2 regions of the Bacillus pfraonensis genome follow, and region 1 is predicted to be linked to the other one. Evidence: riboswitches for the same ligand, from Rfam matches in the RefSeq annotation. Region 1 holds a riboswitch; the other holds the start of a gene.
The links. A riboswitch is a leader RNA that binds a small molecule or an ion and turns the genes downstream of it on or off. The one in region 1 is predicted to bind preQ1.
Positions count from the first base shown of each region.

Region 1 (8,027 bases):
TCCAACGATTAAAACAGATGTCGTATATTCAATTCCTAATAATAATTTAATCAGTGCTCCTGCTCCCACAAGTTGTGCAATCATATAGAAAATTGAAATTGTCATCGTATTTAAAGCAGCAACTCCGCGTACCTTTTTCGCATCAAAACGAGCTGCAATCATATCAGCTAATGTATACTTCCCTAAGTTTCTAAGTGGCTCGGCAACAAGGTATAATACAACTAAATAAGCAACAAGAAAGCCTATGCTATAAAAGAAACCATCAAATCCAGTTAACGCAATTGCTCCTGCAATTCCTAGAAAAGAAGCAGCTGACATATAATCCCCCGCAATGGCTAGACCATTTTGCCACCCAGTCAAGCCTCCTCCTGCTGTATAAAACTCACTCGCATTTTTCGTCTTTTTCGATGCAAAGTATGTAATGACGAGCGTACCGAGAACGATAATTAAAAAAAGTGCAAATGCTGTTACGTTCAAGTTTATCCCCTCCCTTTCTGCATATCTTGAAGAATTTTTTGTGAAATCTTATCGAATGATTCCGCTTTTTTGCTATAGATCATACATAACGCCCATGTCATAACAAATTGTGCAAAAGCAAAAATCCAAGCCCATGTCACATCACCAAATACTGATGTATTTAGCACCTTCGAATAAGAAGTCAAAATCGGCAATGCAATAAAAAAACTTAAAAAGAAAATACTCATTGGGACAATAAACTTCCGCTTCTTTTCTAGCAATGATTGAAATTCCGCTGACTGAACGACTTCTGTATAATTTACCTCGCTTTGCAACTTACGTGCTGAACTATCTCTTTTCACTCGTCCTCTCCCCTCTCTCTCATTCTTTACATCCAATCCCTTCGCATAACAAAAAACTAAATTTTATAAATATTCAGAAACTTATACTTAATTTTAGACAATCTCTCCTTCTCTGCAAAGATTTTTCGCTAGACATTTTTCGTCATATTTTCCCAATTTTTTAATATATTTTTGCAGAATAAAGGAAACGTTTATCGTACTACTTCCTGATTTTGCTCTTTCTCTAGATCACGTGCCGTCTTACTTAATTCAACATCTTTCCCATTTTTATATGTACCAAATAAAAAATCATACACTGGATTCGACACACCAAACCAATAATTTTCATTTTTATAATGATGCAAAATATGTTGTTTTTTTAGCCATCTACCAAAACGAGTCAACGGACGAATTGGTCTATGCGCTATATAATGTTTCCATTCATAAACAAGCAGCATTACAATCATCCCTATTCCAAATGAGAGTGTAATCGTTATATGATTTGTCACTCCATACAAAATGAACAAATAAATCGCAAATCCCGGCATGCTATACCAAACTGGTAAAAATAATAGTTTTAAATCATCAGGATACACATGATGATCATAATGTAATCTCTTTAACATTTTCAGTAAAAATGGATTTTTAGGAGGTTTCATATGAAACAAAAATCGATGTGTCACATATTCATTAATTGTATAAAAAATGATACCCGCAAGGCATGATATAGCCGCTATTCCTGTAAATAATTGCATTTGCAAAATAATGATAAAAAGAATTAGTACTCCAAACATAATGAGAATATCATGTTGCAAAAAGAACTCTTTCAACACTCTTTTCATTCAACCTATCCCCTTTCTTCGAAAAAACAGCCGTAACATATCGTTACGACTGTTTTTACTTTATCTATGCTATGTTATGCTCTTTTCATTACAAATTTGCTCGCCGTTCTATTGTAGAGAAAAAATTTTGCGAACCAAATATATTTTGTCTCGGTATGATGTGTTCAACTGCAAAGACAGTTACTTCTCCTCTCTGTACCTCTCCAATAATAAGTCCCAATATTTCATGATTTACAGCAAATGTTGGCTGCTTTGTTTGAAGTAACCTTTCAACAGTTTGAAGAACAGCTTCATATAAAGGGTCCCTATCCGTTATTTCTTTTCGAATTTTTGGTGCTAATGTAATGATAATTTCTTTTCCATTAACTGTGGTTCGATACATAAAAATCTCCCCTTCGTTCTTATATGAACAACTGTAATGCTTTATACGCAAAATGAATCGAATACCCAACTAAAATAAAGCCTGCTCCCGCTGTAATATAGCCAAGTGCCTTTGGCTTAAGTAATGTTCGTCCAAAATGAACAGAAAAGGCAATATTTAAATTCCACAAAATAATGCCTCCAATAATGCAAAGGCTATATAAAAAAGCCTCCTGCTTCGTTACCTTTGTAAGCAATGAACTAAGCGTACTTCCATATACACCAAACCAAAAAACAAGGTTTAACGGATTAGATATCGCAATTAAAAATCCTGCCATAAAGGATTGGCGAAGTCCACCTACCTCTTCTTGTTTATATTCCATATTTGAATGTAAAATTCCTTGTTTTACACTTTGAAATCCTAAATAAAACAATAAGAAAAAACCTATGCAATACATAAACGCTTGTACATATGTATACATAAATACAGAAGATAATCCAAAGTAAATCAAAAGCATAAATAAAATATCTGCACTCATTCCTCCTATCCCAACAAGCCAAGCATGCCAAAAGCCACGTTCAATCCCTCTTTTTAACATTTCAATATTAATCGGGCCTACTGGTGCAGCCAATGAAATTCCTAGTATAAATTGCTGTATAATTGCCCCAAACATCGCTATATCCTTTCTATATCTTTTTTACTATTAACTAATGAGAGTATTGTGAAAAACAGACTAGCTTTTACGAAAAATATACATATATAAAATGCCCTTTTTGATCCAAAATATGTAAAAAATCCACTCCTTTACGGCGGCCTTCATTTCTTTATTTTATGATGAAATGGACATTTCCCTTCGATTGGTTCAATGTCATCTCCAATAAAATATTGCTTCCACTCACGGTGATCCGGATCTCCGTAATGACTAATATTCGGGTGTTTTGGAAATTGGCCCCACTTTTCAACCCGTTCTCTAACCATTTGTCTTGAGTACGAACCTTTAGGCCGATCTCCTTCTAGTCCATCAAAAATAATTCGTGGCTGAAATCCAATAATAAGTGAGTTCCCCAAATGTCTCGTTTTTCTTTGTTTATAAGCTGGAGCGTTCCCAAACGCAAACATTGGCTCTCCGCCAAATGAAAATTCCCATAAATAATGATCTGGATTTTCTGGAATCTGCTTTGGCCATAATTGATTATCTTCTTCATGTAAATATTGTAGAATTCTCCAAAAATACGCTCGGTAATGTTCAAGTGAGCATTCTTCACGTTCTGGCTCAACAAAAAGAAAAAATCCTCTTCTTACAACGGGCCGTTCATTCATCAACTGTAAAAAAGAAAGCATTGTCTGCGGTAGATGACTCCGATCATCATGAGACAAGAATGAGTAGCGAAGTTCATTTTTCTTTAAAGCTGTTAAACCAAAATAACAAGGAAAAGTTGGGTCCAATACAACATTAGAAAAATTTTCAAATTCTTGCGGAACCCATCTTGGTATATCTATCCTATTTCTCATCCCTTCATTATCTAATAAATAAGATTCATTCTCTCACCTCATTATGTACAGCATTCACTTAAACATATTAAAAAAAGAGCTTGTCCTATACCATAAAAAACTTGTGTAAAAAATTATTTAAAAATACAAAAATTTAAAACCGCTTACTTGACTAAAATCTACCATTTCGTGTATATTAAAAATATCATTTAGCAGAATATTCGAGAATATAGCATTTTCAGTTTTATGAACCTGCAAACATTTCAAACGAGATTCACTAAATGAAAAAGTAATCGTTTTTTAGGAGGAATTGTAACATGCAAGGAAAAGTAAAATGGTTTAACAACGAAAAAGGTTTTGGATTTATTGAAATTGAAGGTGCTGACGATGTATTCGTACATTTCACAGCTATTCAAGGCGAAGGCTACAAAGCTTTAGAAGAAGGTCAAGAAGTATCTTTCGATATCGTTGAAGGAAACCGCGGACCTCAAGCTGCTAACGTAGTAAAACTTTAATCCAACATATAACAGGAGGTTACCTTACTTGGTAACCTCCTTTATTATTCCTTTGTATATTTCCTTTTTGCAGGGTGAAAACTATGTGAAATGTGACAGAATATAAAGGAGGAATCGATAATGGGTTCACATGTAAATGATTTTGAAGAAGTAAAATTCCGCGTAGAAACAGCACAAAAAATGGTAGGTTCTGCAACAATTACAATGGATCCTGAATCATTACAGCATGCGACAACCGCAGTCGAATCTGCACGCTCTCAACTTGAAACAATGAAATCTGTTGCAACAGATTTAGATGAGCCTTTTTTAATGAACGAAGAAAAAAAATTAAGTCTATGTGAACACCAATTGAAGGAAGCTAAGCATTAAAAACATCCAGAGTTATCTCTGGATGTTTTTTTACGATAATCGCTCTCCATATTCTTTTAATTTCTCTCCCACAGTACACTGCCGAATACAAAAAGAATGAGCATAATATTTGCTATGAGTTTTTCTATAATGTTCCTGCAAGAAACATCCTTCACAATATGTTTCTAATAAATCATTTACCTCTGTAATGAGCTGCTTTTTATTCACCACTGCACCTCTCTATTCCGTTATTTCTTTATGGCTGTCAATTACTGTTCCTTCCAATGCTTGTGTGGCCAATTGATGAGCTTCTTTATTTTGTTTTCTTGCTACTGGTTCACAGACAAGCTTTAATTTCATTTGCTTTGCTTTTTGTTCAATCTGATCTAAGTAATGATTCAAATGTTCGTCATAGCACGGCCATTCTCCAGCTAGTTGCTGAAGTACGACTTGAGAATCACCATGTAATGTAACCGATTCGTATTTAATTCCTAATTCCTCTAGTACATTCATTCCGTATAATAGCGCTGCATATTCCGCTTCATTATTATCATATATGCCATCTATGTAAGCATTTCGGCGAACTCGGTATATTTTCTGACCTTTTTTATAGTAAATACAAATACCAACTCCAGCCTCTTTCGTCTCTAAATCATATCCCCCATCAAAGTAGATACGAATATCTTGTGGCTCCTCTTCTATTTGTTTACCGAGCTTTTTCATCTCTTTTAGCGTCCATTCCGCTCCCATTTCATCATAAAATAATAATTCCTTTGCTCTACCAGTTTTTTTAAAATCAGTTGCAAATTGAAGCGCTTCCTCTATGTTCATATAATCTGTTGTTAATTCAGTTTGAAGACTCGTCTTTGTTTTATACAGCCAATATATTTTATATTTCATGTTAATTTCCCCTTATATAAGAATTCGTATTTTTATTTTATTATATTTTACCAAGAGTCGCTGTATTGTATGCGAATGAATCAGTTCATATTGTGAGTAGCCTCTTGGACTAAACGAAAATTAGATTACTATCCTAAATTTCAGCAGAACAGTCTCAGTCTCCATCTATATATTCCCCAAAATTTTCCAATAGGATGTTCACTTATAAAGTGAAACTTTAATCAATCTCAATCGACAGCAAGAATATTCATTTATTTTAACAATACAGGAATTTTATGGAAGATCCATTTGAAGGAGATTCTTTCTATTTTGAAGTCGATACTGAACTTCGGTTTATTAATATGACAAATGAATCAATCACTACTTCTTAGTGATTGATTCATGAGAGGTAGTCTTTATTTTCACCTTTTTAATAAATTAAGAGTACTTATTTATATACAAATAAAGAGGCTGCCCAATCATTTCGATTTGGTTCAGCCTCTTTATTTGTTCTTTACATCACTTTTTCAAATTGCACTCGCTTATTAATCCAATACATAACAGGCATGCCAATTGCCATTACAACAAATTCACCAGCTGCACATGTAAGCCATGTAAATAAAAATGGCAAATCAAATGCAAGATGAAGTTCAATCGCTATCATAAACATCGTAACTGTAAAGATAACTGTATTAAAAATCATCCGAGCCCAAACACCTTTAATAAAGCGCATAGAAATAATCGTAGCAAGAAGTGCAAGAACGGATTGTCCCACTCCAAATACTAAATCATACGCAATCATAGGTGAGAAAAAGAGATTTGTTAAAAATACGCCTAAGACAATTCCATAAATTGATTTCTTATTAAATACAACAAGATGATTAAACATCTCCGAAATACGAAATTGGACATTCGTAAAGCCAAATGGCTGAATAAGTGCAGAAACAGCAATATATAACGCTGCTAAAATACCATTACCAACTAATGTTTTTATATTCATGACAAAATCTCCTTAGTTTTTTTACGTGGGATGGTTTCGAACCACGTGATCCGTTTTTAAACAACAATTTTATATTGTACGCAATAGCCAGTCATTCGTCAATAGATTCTTTTCATTCACTACCTTTTTTCTTATAGACAACGTATAATAGAGAATATGAAAGATTTAGGAGGTTTCACTTCATGACAGCAACAATTCAAAATGAAAAAGTGATCGTTTCCATCTCTGAAAAAGGTGCAGAGTTACAAAGCGTTCGCTTAAAAGAGGACAACACAGAATATTTATGGCAAGGAGATCCTAAATATTGGGGGCGTCGCGCACCAATTTTATTCCCAATTGTCGGTAGATTAGTGGACAATACATATTATATAGATGGTAAACCTTATTCATTGACACAACATGGCTTTGCTCGCGATCTCATATTCTCAGTAAAAGAACAAAACGAAACAAAGCTTACATATGCTGTAACTAGCAATCAAGAAACTTTACAAAAATATCCGTACGAGTTTGAGCTACTTGTATCTTATGAACTAGACGAGCAAAACATACACGTTACTTATGAAGTGATCAATCCTACTTCAAAAGAAATGTTCTTTTCTATCGGAGCACATCCAGGATTCAATTGTCCTTTAGTAGAAGGTGACTCATTTACAGACTACCATTTATCATTTAATGGCCCTGAACATTTAGAAACAAGTGTTTTAAAAGGACCTTTTCTTTCAAAAGAAAAACAACTAATTGTTGAAAATAAGGCAGAATTACCACTTACATATGATTTATTCAAAAATGATGCCCTTATTTTTGAAAATATGAATACAAATGAAATTTCTATTCGTTCTCATAAACATAATAAGTTTGTAAAAGTAGCATTTGAAGGTTTCCCATTCGTTGGTGTTTGGACACCAGGTAATGAAGCTCCTTTCTTATGTATCGAACCTTGGTATGGAATTGCTGATGAAGTAGAACCAGCAAAAGATTTCAAAGAGAAAAAAGGCGTACAATCCTTACAAGCGAATGAAACATTTACATGCCGCTACAGCATTACAATTGGATAAAGTGAAACTTTAATCAGTGGGGGTTTCTTCATCCCCACTGATTATTAGCCTTCACGAATTGGGCTTTTACGTGCAACCCCTCCCCACCTAACTTCTTTGTTTTTGCTGAATTTTGAGGTGGGGGCTTACTGTACGTTAATGCGGAGTAAAGTGCATGTTTCATATTCTATCCCTCACCTTTAAAATTAGGTGAGGGATTACTATCAGCTAACGCTATATAATAATGGAGGTTTTCAATTTTGATTGAAGTATATATTGATGGTGCATCAAAGGGAAATCCAGGCCCTTCTGGTGCTGGGGTTTTTATTAAAGGTGTGCAGCCACCTGTGCAATTATCACTACCACTTGGAATCATGTCCAACCACGAAGCTGAATATCATGCATTACTCGCTGCATTAAAATATTGCACAGAACATAATTATAGCATTGTATCTTTTCGTACAGATTCACAGCTTGTTGAACGTGCTGTAGAAAAAGAATATGCAAAAAATAAAACATATGCACCACTTTTAGAAGAGGCACTAGCATACATCAAAAGATTTGATCTTTTCTTTATAAAGTGGATTCCAAGTAGTCAAAACAAAGTTGCTGATGAATTAGCAAGAAAAGCCATTTTACAAAATTAATGGGGGTTTTAGTGTGAAAAAAGGATGGATTGCTCCTCTCGCTTTATTATTTGTCTCCTTTATTTTTGAGGCCACGTTTGTTGTCGTTCAAAATGCAATGTCATTTGTTGGAC
Region 1 is NZ_JAHCDO010000002.1:142,519-150,545, reverse strand. It holds gene KFD70_RS02025 (solute symporter family protein) at 1-477, opposite strand, end outside; gene KFD70_RS02020 (DUF485 domain-containing protein) at 480-818, opposite strand; gene KFD70_RS02015 (sterol desaturase family protein) at 1,010-1,639, opposite strand; gene KFD70_RS02010 (cytoplasmic protein) at 1,728-2,021, opposite strand; gene KFD70_RS02005 (LysE family transporter) at 2,041-2,673, opposite strand; gene KFD70_RS02000 (YqcI/YcgG family protein) at 2,817-3,512, opposite strand; gene cspB (cold shock-like protein CspB) at 3,809-4,006, shown strand; gene KFD70_RS01990 (DUF2564 family protein) at 4,127-4,375, shown strand; gene KFD70_RS01985 (zinc-finger domain-containing protein) at 4,406-4,582, opposite strand; gene KFD70_RS01980 (ribonuclease H family protein) at 4,595-5,254, opposite strand; gene KFD70_RS01975 (QueT transporter family protein) at 5,748-6,233, opposite strand; PreQ1 riboswitch class I at 6,240-6,284, opposite strand; gene KFD70_RS01970 (aldose 1-epimerase family protein) at 6,416-7,288, shown strand; gene KFD70_RS01965 (reverse transcriptase-like protein) at 7,528-7,914, shown strand; partial or broken gene KFD70_RS01960 (DMT family transporter) at 7,928-8,027, shown strand, end outside.

Region 2 (8,027 bases), on a different contig from region 1:
AAATAGACGAACAAATTCAACACGTGCTCCTTTATATTCATGAACGCGATTCTCTTTTGTAAGTGCTTCAGCCATCTTTTCGTAAATCCAAACGACCATGTTTTCAGCCGTCGTATTCATTGCTGGCAACGTTTCATTTAAATAACGATGATCTAAATAAATTTCAATTTCATTTTTCCAAATTTCTTTTATATCGCCAAAGTCAATTGCAAGTCCAATCTCATTTACATATCCACTAATACCAAAAACAACTTTGTATGTGTGACCATGTAAATTTTTACATTTCCCTTCGTAACAATGCAAATGATGCGCTGCATCAAATGTAAATTCCTTACTTACCATCACTCGTTTATTATGATATTTCAGTTGTTCACGTTGAATATCCTTGTCCACTTTTTGTAAATTTTCTACAATGCGAAATCCAAAAAAATTCTGTTCCATTATGCGTTCGCTCCTTCGCGTTCTTGTAAATACGTATCTAAACCTGCTTTACGAAGTTTACAAGCTGGACATTCACCGCAACCATCACCGATTATTCCGTTATAGCATGTTAATGTTTTTTCTCTAACAAACTCGAATGCACCAAGTTCATCTGATAACTTCCATGTTTCTGCTTTATCGATCCACATAAGTGGTGTATGAATAACAAATGGATAATCCATAGATAAATTTAACGTAACGTTTAACGATTTCACAAATACATCACGGCAATCAGGATAACCGCTAAAATCTGTTTCACATACGCCCGTTACAATATGACGTGCTCCAACTTGTTTTGCTAGCACAGCTGCAAATGATAAGAACAGTAAATTTCGTCCATCTACAAATGTCGATGGTAGTTCACCTTCTTCATGTGTAATCTCCATATCCGTTCTTGTTAACGCATTTGGAGCAAGTTGATTTAATAAGCTCATATCAAGTACTGTATGTTTAATTCCTAGCTCTTTCGCAATATCAGCTGCACAATCGATTTCTAACTTATGACGTTGATTATAATTAAACGTCACTGCTTCCACCTCTGCAAACTGCTGCATCGCCCAAAATAAACATGTTGTACTATCTTGTCCACCACTAAAAACGACAACTGCTTTTTCTTTTTTCATCTCACTCATTCTCCTTCTCTACTACGAATAAGAAGAAAGAACGTTCTTGAACTGTCACAATAAAAAAACAAAACAATACCTAAGGATATTGTTGTTTCCATAGTTTTTTATAGAGGGAGTTCGCGAACCTCTCCCATGTTATACATGGAATTTCTTCTTTCATTGACAACACATATTGTAACATACTGTTTCTCCCTCAGGGAAACTTCTGATTTTTCTTTTTTTTAACGAAATTCAGATTCATTTTCTTGTATTTTAATAGTATGATTGTACTTAATTAATACTATACATGTGAGAATAGCAAGGGGGCATAAAACTGAAACTCTTTATCATTCACCTCTTTTTAAACATATTATTGATTCTCGTTATAATGCTAGTGTATCACCTATTTTGGAATCAAAAAGGCAAGCATTCACCTAAACTAAATTCAACTATATTTATATTACTTTGTAGTATTACCACAATGCTTTGCATTTTTTTTGCAGCAAAAACAGATACTGGGTTTCAATTTGATATGCGTCATATTGTATTAATTGTTGGCACATTAACAGGAGGGCCTATTGCCGGTGGATCTATTTTAGTTGTATTAAACGTATACCGTTTCTTATTAGGAGGAGTAGGAATCATTCCATCCGCTATTGGCTCGATTCTCTTATATATCGTTTTACTTTCTACATACAAATTTTTCAATAAAGGGTCCAATCATATAAAACTTATACTTGCCATTTTATATAGTCTTACATACGGACTCGTTTGGGTTCCTGTTTTCCTTATCAAAGTGCCTAATTCTGAAGACTATCTTCTTCATATTATTGCGTATCAACTATGCACAATAATAGGTACAATTCTTATTCTTTATTTATTAAACATACTTCGATTGCAAATTCGTTTACAGGAAGAACTTATTAACGCTGAGAAATTTCATCTTATTGGAGAAATGGCCGCTTCCATTTCCCATGAAATTCGTAATCCTTTGACTTCAACAAAAGGTTTTTTACAACTTTTACAATCTGAAAAATGCTCTGAAAAAGATCGAAAATTATACACAGAAATAGCTATACATGGGATTGAACAAGCAAATCACGTTCTCACAGATTATTTAACATTTGCAAAACCAAGTATTGAGAAAGAACAAATGTTACAACTAGAAGATGAATTACTTCATGCACTATCTCTTATTACGCCATTAGCGAATTTATCAAATGTTCGCATACATTACATAAAACAAAGTAGCTCTTTTTTTATTACTGGCGAAAAGCAAAAATTTAATCAATGTTTGTTAAATATTCTAAAAAACTGTATTGAAGCCATGCCTAAAGGTGGCGATCTTATCCTCACACTAGTTCCCGACCATAAACATATTCAATTGTATATAAAAGACAATGGAATCGGTATGGACACAGAACAGATAAAGCGCCTTGGCTCTCCATTCTATTCTACAAAAGAGAAAGGAACTGGGCTTGGGATGATGGTCGTATTCAGCGTCATCAAAGCAATGGATGGAAAAATCGATATTACAAGTGAAAAAGATATTGGTACAACCTTCCTATTAACCTTTCCACTCATACAAAAAACGTGATGAAGATTTCATCACGTTTTTTCTGTTTCATCAACAAGTTCAGCAAAAGTCTTTACTTTCCCATGCGGTTTTTGATTTTCTTTTCGTGCTTTCCAACTACGCTCTTGCTCTTTTTTCTTATGTGACATGCTTTCAACTCCTTCATATGCTCTCTATGTATTATTCCAAAATAAGAGATAAAAATATGCATCCATCCAAGTGAAACTTCCATTACCTAGCTCTCTTAGTTTTCTCTGAATATTAAAGTAGGGCTTACTTCCCACGAATAGCTGGATAAAATAAAAGAAGCGAGATAACTACTAATTCGCTTCTTCTATTTATTACATATAGTTCCCATAGAAATGAGAATTTTTCTTTATCTTTGCAAAATCGCATATTTTGCTTCTTTTAACTGTGTAAGGTGGCGCTGTTCATGTAAATCAAGGAATTGAACCCATTGATATAAATTAAGTTCATGAAACACAGGATGTTTTAATGAATTTTCAAATAATTCACTTTCATCTATAATACTATGCAGCGTATGCAATAATTCTGCTCGTGAATGTTCGAGTAATTGAATTCCTTGTTGTTTTTTCATTAATGTTTCTGTTGGTTGCATTTGTTGAGGAGCTTCTCGTTTGTATGTTCGATCAAGAGTAAGTTGGAGATCTTTGAGCGGGACTACTTTTCTTTCTTTTTTCTGCAAAGCATACACAAGAGCTGATGTAACAGATTGTTCAACTAGGTGTAGGTGATGCAAAATTTGAATGATACTCCATTTATCACGGCGCGGTTTTACATTTACTTCCGTATCATTTAACATCTCAATTTCTGATAATAATGTATTTCTTGTAGATTGTAACGATTGCAGCAAAGTTTCCAAACTAACATTCATATTAGATTGAAGCATAATTCTCCCCCCTCTTTTTTGGTAAAAAAAGGCGCTTCTAATTTAGAAACACCCTTTAAATAAATCTGAATTTTCTTATATTATCTCATTATTTTGCAAATGTGTCGATTGTAAAATGTGAAAAAAACAAGGTTGATTTTTACAATTTTGTGTCATCCACTGCACGTAACCATGCTTGAATCTCATTGATTACACCTTGCACACAACCATTAGCAAACGGTGATGTTAAATTTGCTACCTCTACTAAATCTAGGAAAGATTTGCTTCCTCCTTGCTGACAAAGATTCACATAGTCTTCCCAAGCTTCTTGTCTATTGTCTCTTGCTCGCTTCCAAAATTGCAGTGCACAAATTTGCGCCAATGTATAATCAATATAATAGAAAGGAGAGCTGTAAATATGGCCTTGACGTTGCCAGAAAGCACCACGTTCTAAATAATCATTGTCTTCATAATCTCGGTGCGGCAAGTACTTTCTTTCAATATTACGCCATGCTGCTTTCCGTTCGTCTGGAGATGCCTCTGGATTTTCATATACATAGTGTTGATACTCATCAACAGATACACCGTACGGCAAAAATAGAAGTGCTGAACTTAAATGAGAGAAATAATATTTATCCGCATCTTCCTCAAAGAATAATTTCATCCATGGCCATGTGAAAAATTCCATACTCATGGAATGAATTTCACAGGCTTCATACGTTGGCCAATTATACTCTGGAATTTCAAACTTGCGGCTTTCATATACTTGAAATGCATGACCTGCTTCGTGCGTCAACACATCAATATCACCCGATGTTCCATTAAAGTTCGAGAAAATAAACGGAGCCTTATAATTTTCAATGTATGTACAATAACCGCCGCCAGCTTTTCCTTTTTTCGCAACTAGATCTAATAATTCATTATCTAGCATAAAGTTAAAGAACTCATCTGTTTCTTTTGATAATTCTTTATACATCGTCTTTCCATGATTAATAATCCACTCTGCATCTCCTTTTGGAGTCGGATTACCTGTTGCATATTCAAAGCTCTCATCATAGTAAGCTAATTTTTCTACACCGATGCGCGCCTTTTGTCTATTTCGTAATTCTGTTGCAACTGGAACAATGTAATCTAATACTTGTTTACGATAATTTGCCACCATTTCCGCATTATAATCTGTGCGGTACATTCTTGCATATCCAAGTTCAACAAAGTTTTGAAAACCAAGTGTTGTAGCAATTTTCGTTCTTACTTTTACAAGTTCATCGTAAATACGGTCTAACTCTTCTTCATGCTCTGCTAAAAATCCGTAATAAGCTTCACTTGCTCTTTTTCGCATATCTCTATCCTTATGTTGCATAAAAGGTCCAAGCTGTGATAATGTTCTTTCTTCACCTTCAAAGTCAATTTTGGCAGCCGCTAAAAGTTGTGTATATTGGGAAGATAATTTATTTTCCAATTGCAAATCTTTTACAATTTCATCTGAATATGTTTTTAAATCACATTCCGCTAAAGCAAATAACTGTTTCCCATAATAAGCTTCTAGCTCCTCACGAAATGGAGAATTCATCAATGCTTTATAATATTTCGTTGTATAGCCTTGTACAATAGGAGAATATTCATCAAAGAAATCTTGTTCTTCCTTGTAAAATACATCTGTTGTATCAACAGAATGGCGAATGTAACAAATATTTCCCATCGTGCCAAAATCATTGCGAATTTCATTAATTACACCAATGACTTGCTTTTGCTCTTCTATCGTCTTCGCATTCTCAAATTGTTCTAAAGCTGCAGTAAATTTTCCTTGTAACTCCTCTGTATTCGGACGTTTATATTCATAGTTCTGAAATGACATGAATGTGCCTCCTCTCAATTATATGTACCATTACTATAATTCCATTTCCTTTTCTGAATTTCCTTTTATTCTTCAGCAAAATTCGTCAGAAGCTGTAACATTCCTTTACCTATATTCCTTCTTTTAATGAATTTTGGAGTAAGGGTGCCACTTCCGCAAATAGCAGGATAAACAAAAAAGCCTTTGGTTATTTTACATCGAAAGCTTTTTACACATGTTATATAAATTCATTTTGATTTTTTAGCACATAATTTCCTACTACGCATGGCCGGACGCTCTCTCCCATCAAAAAAGAAAGTTTTTTCAATTTCTATTTATGTATATATCATTTTTCATACTTTCCGACTTTTTTAAGTAAAGATAACAATTCATTTTTCTCATCTTTTGTTAACATTTCAAAGGAATCATGTATAATTTTTTCATGATTTGGAAAAATAGAAGCGATGAAGGTCTCTCCTTCTCCTGTTAACTGTGCATATATAACACGACGATCATTTGGACATGGAATTCGTTTTACAAGCCCTTTTTTTTCTAACTTATCAACAACATACGTAATACTTCCACTTGCAATTAAAATACGCTCTCCAATTTGTTGAAGCGGCTGACTACCTTTATGATATAGCAATTCTAACACAGCAAACTCAGTTGGATTCAGCCCGTTACTTTGTATTGATTTATTTGTAGTATCCATAACAAAGCGGTGCACACGCGATAGTGCAATAAAAACTTTTAAAGATTGAGAAATACCTTCTCGCTCATCATTCAATTTCATAAGATTTCAACCCTTCACTTAAATTCACAAAGATTCAAGACAACCTACTGAATAAAAAGGTTATTCATAACTGCCAATGGTTCATCTGTGTCTCCGAGTGATTGCTCAATCACTTCTCAGTTTTACTCTTTCCTCATATTAAAAATATACTAACAATTACATATTAAATAAAAGCATGACAATTTTAACACAGTTTATATATAATGATAATAAAAAAAGAAGGAGTAGCAACCTTGAACGGGAAATTACGGAGCGTAACTATATATATATTGCTTGTTATATTACCAATGATAGGAATCGGTGCAATTTTCTATTCCTATCATACCTACCAAATGCAACAGGAAAACAAACAAGCTGCTCATACTGTTTTATTTTTATATAGAGACTATTTAGATCATCATATCGGCGAAGCTATTTCCGCTTTAGAAATGCTTGCTATGATCGTAAATACAGAAACAGAAAATACAAACGGAATTCAACAAATATTACACGATACCGATGAAAAAAGTGAGCATTTTTCCGGTTTATATTATACAAATAAAAATGGCTTAATCACTGTAACATCACAAGGCTTAACATCGCCAATTCATGTTGCAGATCGAAACTATATAATAGAAGCCTTTAAATCAAAAAAAACAACTGTATCATCTGTCATTATAGATCGAGTTCTCGGACACCAAGCTATCATGATTGCCACACCCATTTTTACAAAAAACAAACAAATTTCTGGCTTATTGTTGGCCAGTTTACGATTTGATTATATATCATCTGCTCTGAATGCTATTAAACCCCAATATCACTTTGAAGTAACAGATCAGCATGATGTAGTTTTTTTAATGGATGATAATAAAGAATCGATCAGGCAACATACAAACAAAATTTCTACTCCATTACAAAAATTAAACTGGAAAGTTTCTGTTTCTCCATTACCTATTCATAAAACAACTTTATACCAAACGGTTGTGGTAGAATGTCTCGTTACTTTATTTTTATTGACAATTTTATTTTTACTTGTTCAATATATTTTACTGAAACGACAAACGAAATTGGAGAGACAACAAAATGAAATACAAAAAATTGAATTAGTTGGTACTTTTGCAGCTAGCACAGCTCATGAAATCCGGAATCCACTTACCGGAATTAAAGGTCTCGTAACACTCTTAAAAGAAAAGCACACACAAGAGCAAGACCAATTTTATTTTTCTGTTATTGAACAAGAAATAGAACGTATTAATGAAATTGTTAGCGAATTTCTTATTCTCGGCAAACCAACAGCGATTATTGAGAAAAGGTATGATGTAAGAGATATTATTAAAGAGGTAGCATTAATTATTCAATCGGAAGCACATTTGTATAATATTATATTTACCTTGCAGTTACCAGACCATCCTGTTCATATCCGTTGTTCAAAAGATCATATGAAACAAGTGGTTTTAAATATTACAAAAAACGCAATTGAAGCTATGTCATCTGGTGATATATTAACAATTCAGGTAACCAGCAACAAAGAACATGCGCAATTACACATTGTTGACACAGGAAAAGGTATTCCAAAGCATATTCAAAAACACCTCTTTCATCCGTTCTTTACCAATAAAGATACCGGAACAGGTCTTGGCCTTGTCATATGCAAACGAATTATAGAAATGTATGATGGACAAATTGTGATTGATAGTAAAGAGAATAAAGGAACCACTGTCCATATAAAACTTCCATTAGATCCCGCATAATTATCCTTCTCTACGAAGGGTAATTATGTTTATTTCATAAAAGCAGTCACAAACATTTTCCAGAAAGCACTTGATTTCCCTTCATATTCTATTTGAAAAAAAGGTACTTTCATAAATGTT
Region 2 is NZ_JAHCDO010000011.1:102,500-110,526, reverse strand. It holds gene queD (6-carboxytetrahydropterin synthase QueD) at 1-441, opposite strand, end outside; gene queC (7-cyano-7-deazaguanine synthase QueC) at 441-1,103, opposite strand; PreQ1 riboswitch class I at 1,197-1,240, opposite strand; gene KFD70_RS12530 (ATP-binding protein) at 1,474-2,682, shown strand; gene KFD70_RS12525 (DUF6254 family protein) at 2,694-2,810, opposite strand; gene KFD70_RS12520 (DinB family protein) at 3,038-3,571, opposite strand; gene KFD70_RS12515 (M3 family oligoendopeptidase) at 3,711-5,405, opposite strand; gene KFD70_RS12510 (MarR family winged helix-turn-helix transcriptional regulator) at 5,731-6,177, opposite strand; gene KFD70_RS12505 (DUF3149 domain-containing protein) at 6,381-7,907, shown strand; gene KFD70_RS12500 (Spo0E family sporulation regulatory protein-aspartic acid phosphatase) at 7,937-8,027, opposite strand, start outside.
Region 2: it holds a riboswitch for preQ1, as region 1 does, so the genes downstream of both, queC (7-cyano-7-deazaguanine synthase QueC) here and KFD70_RS01975 (QueT transporter family protein) in region 1, are expected to answer to the same signal.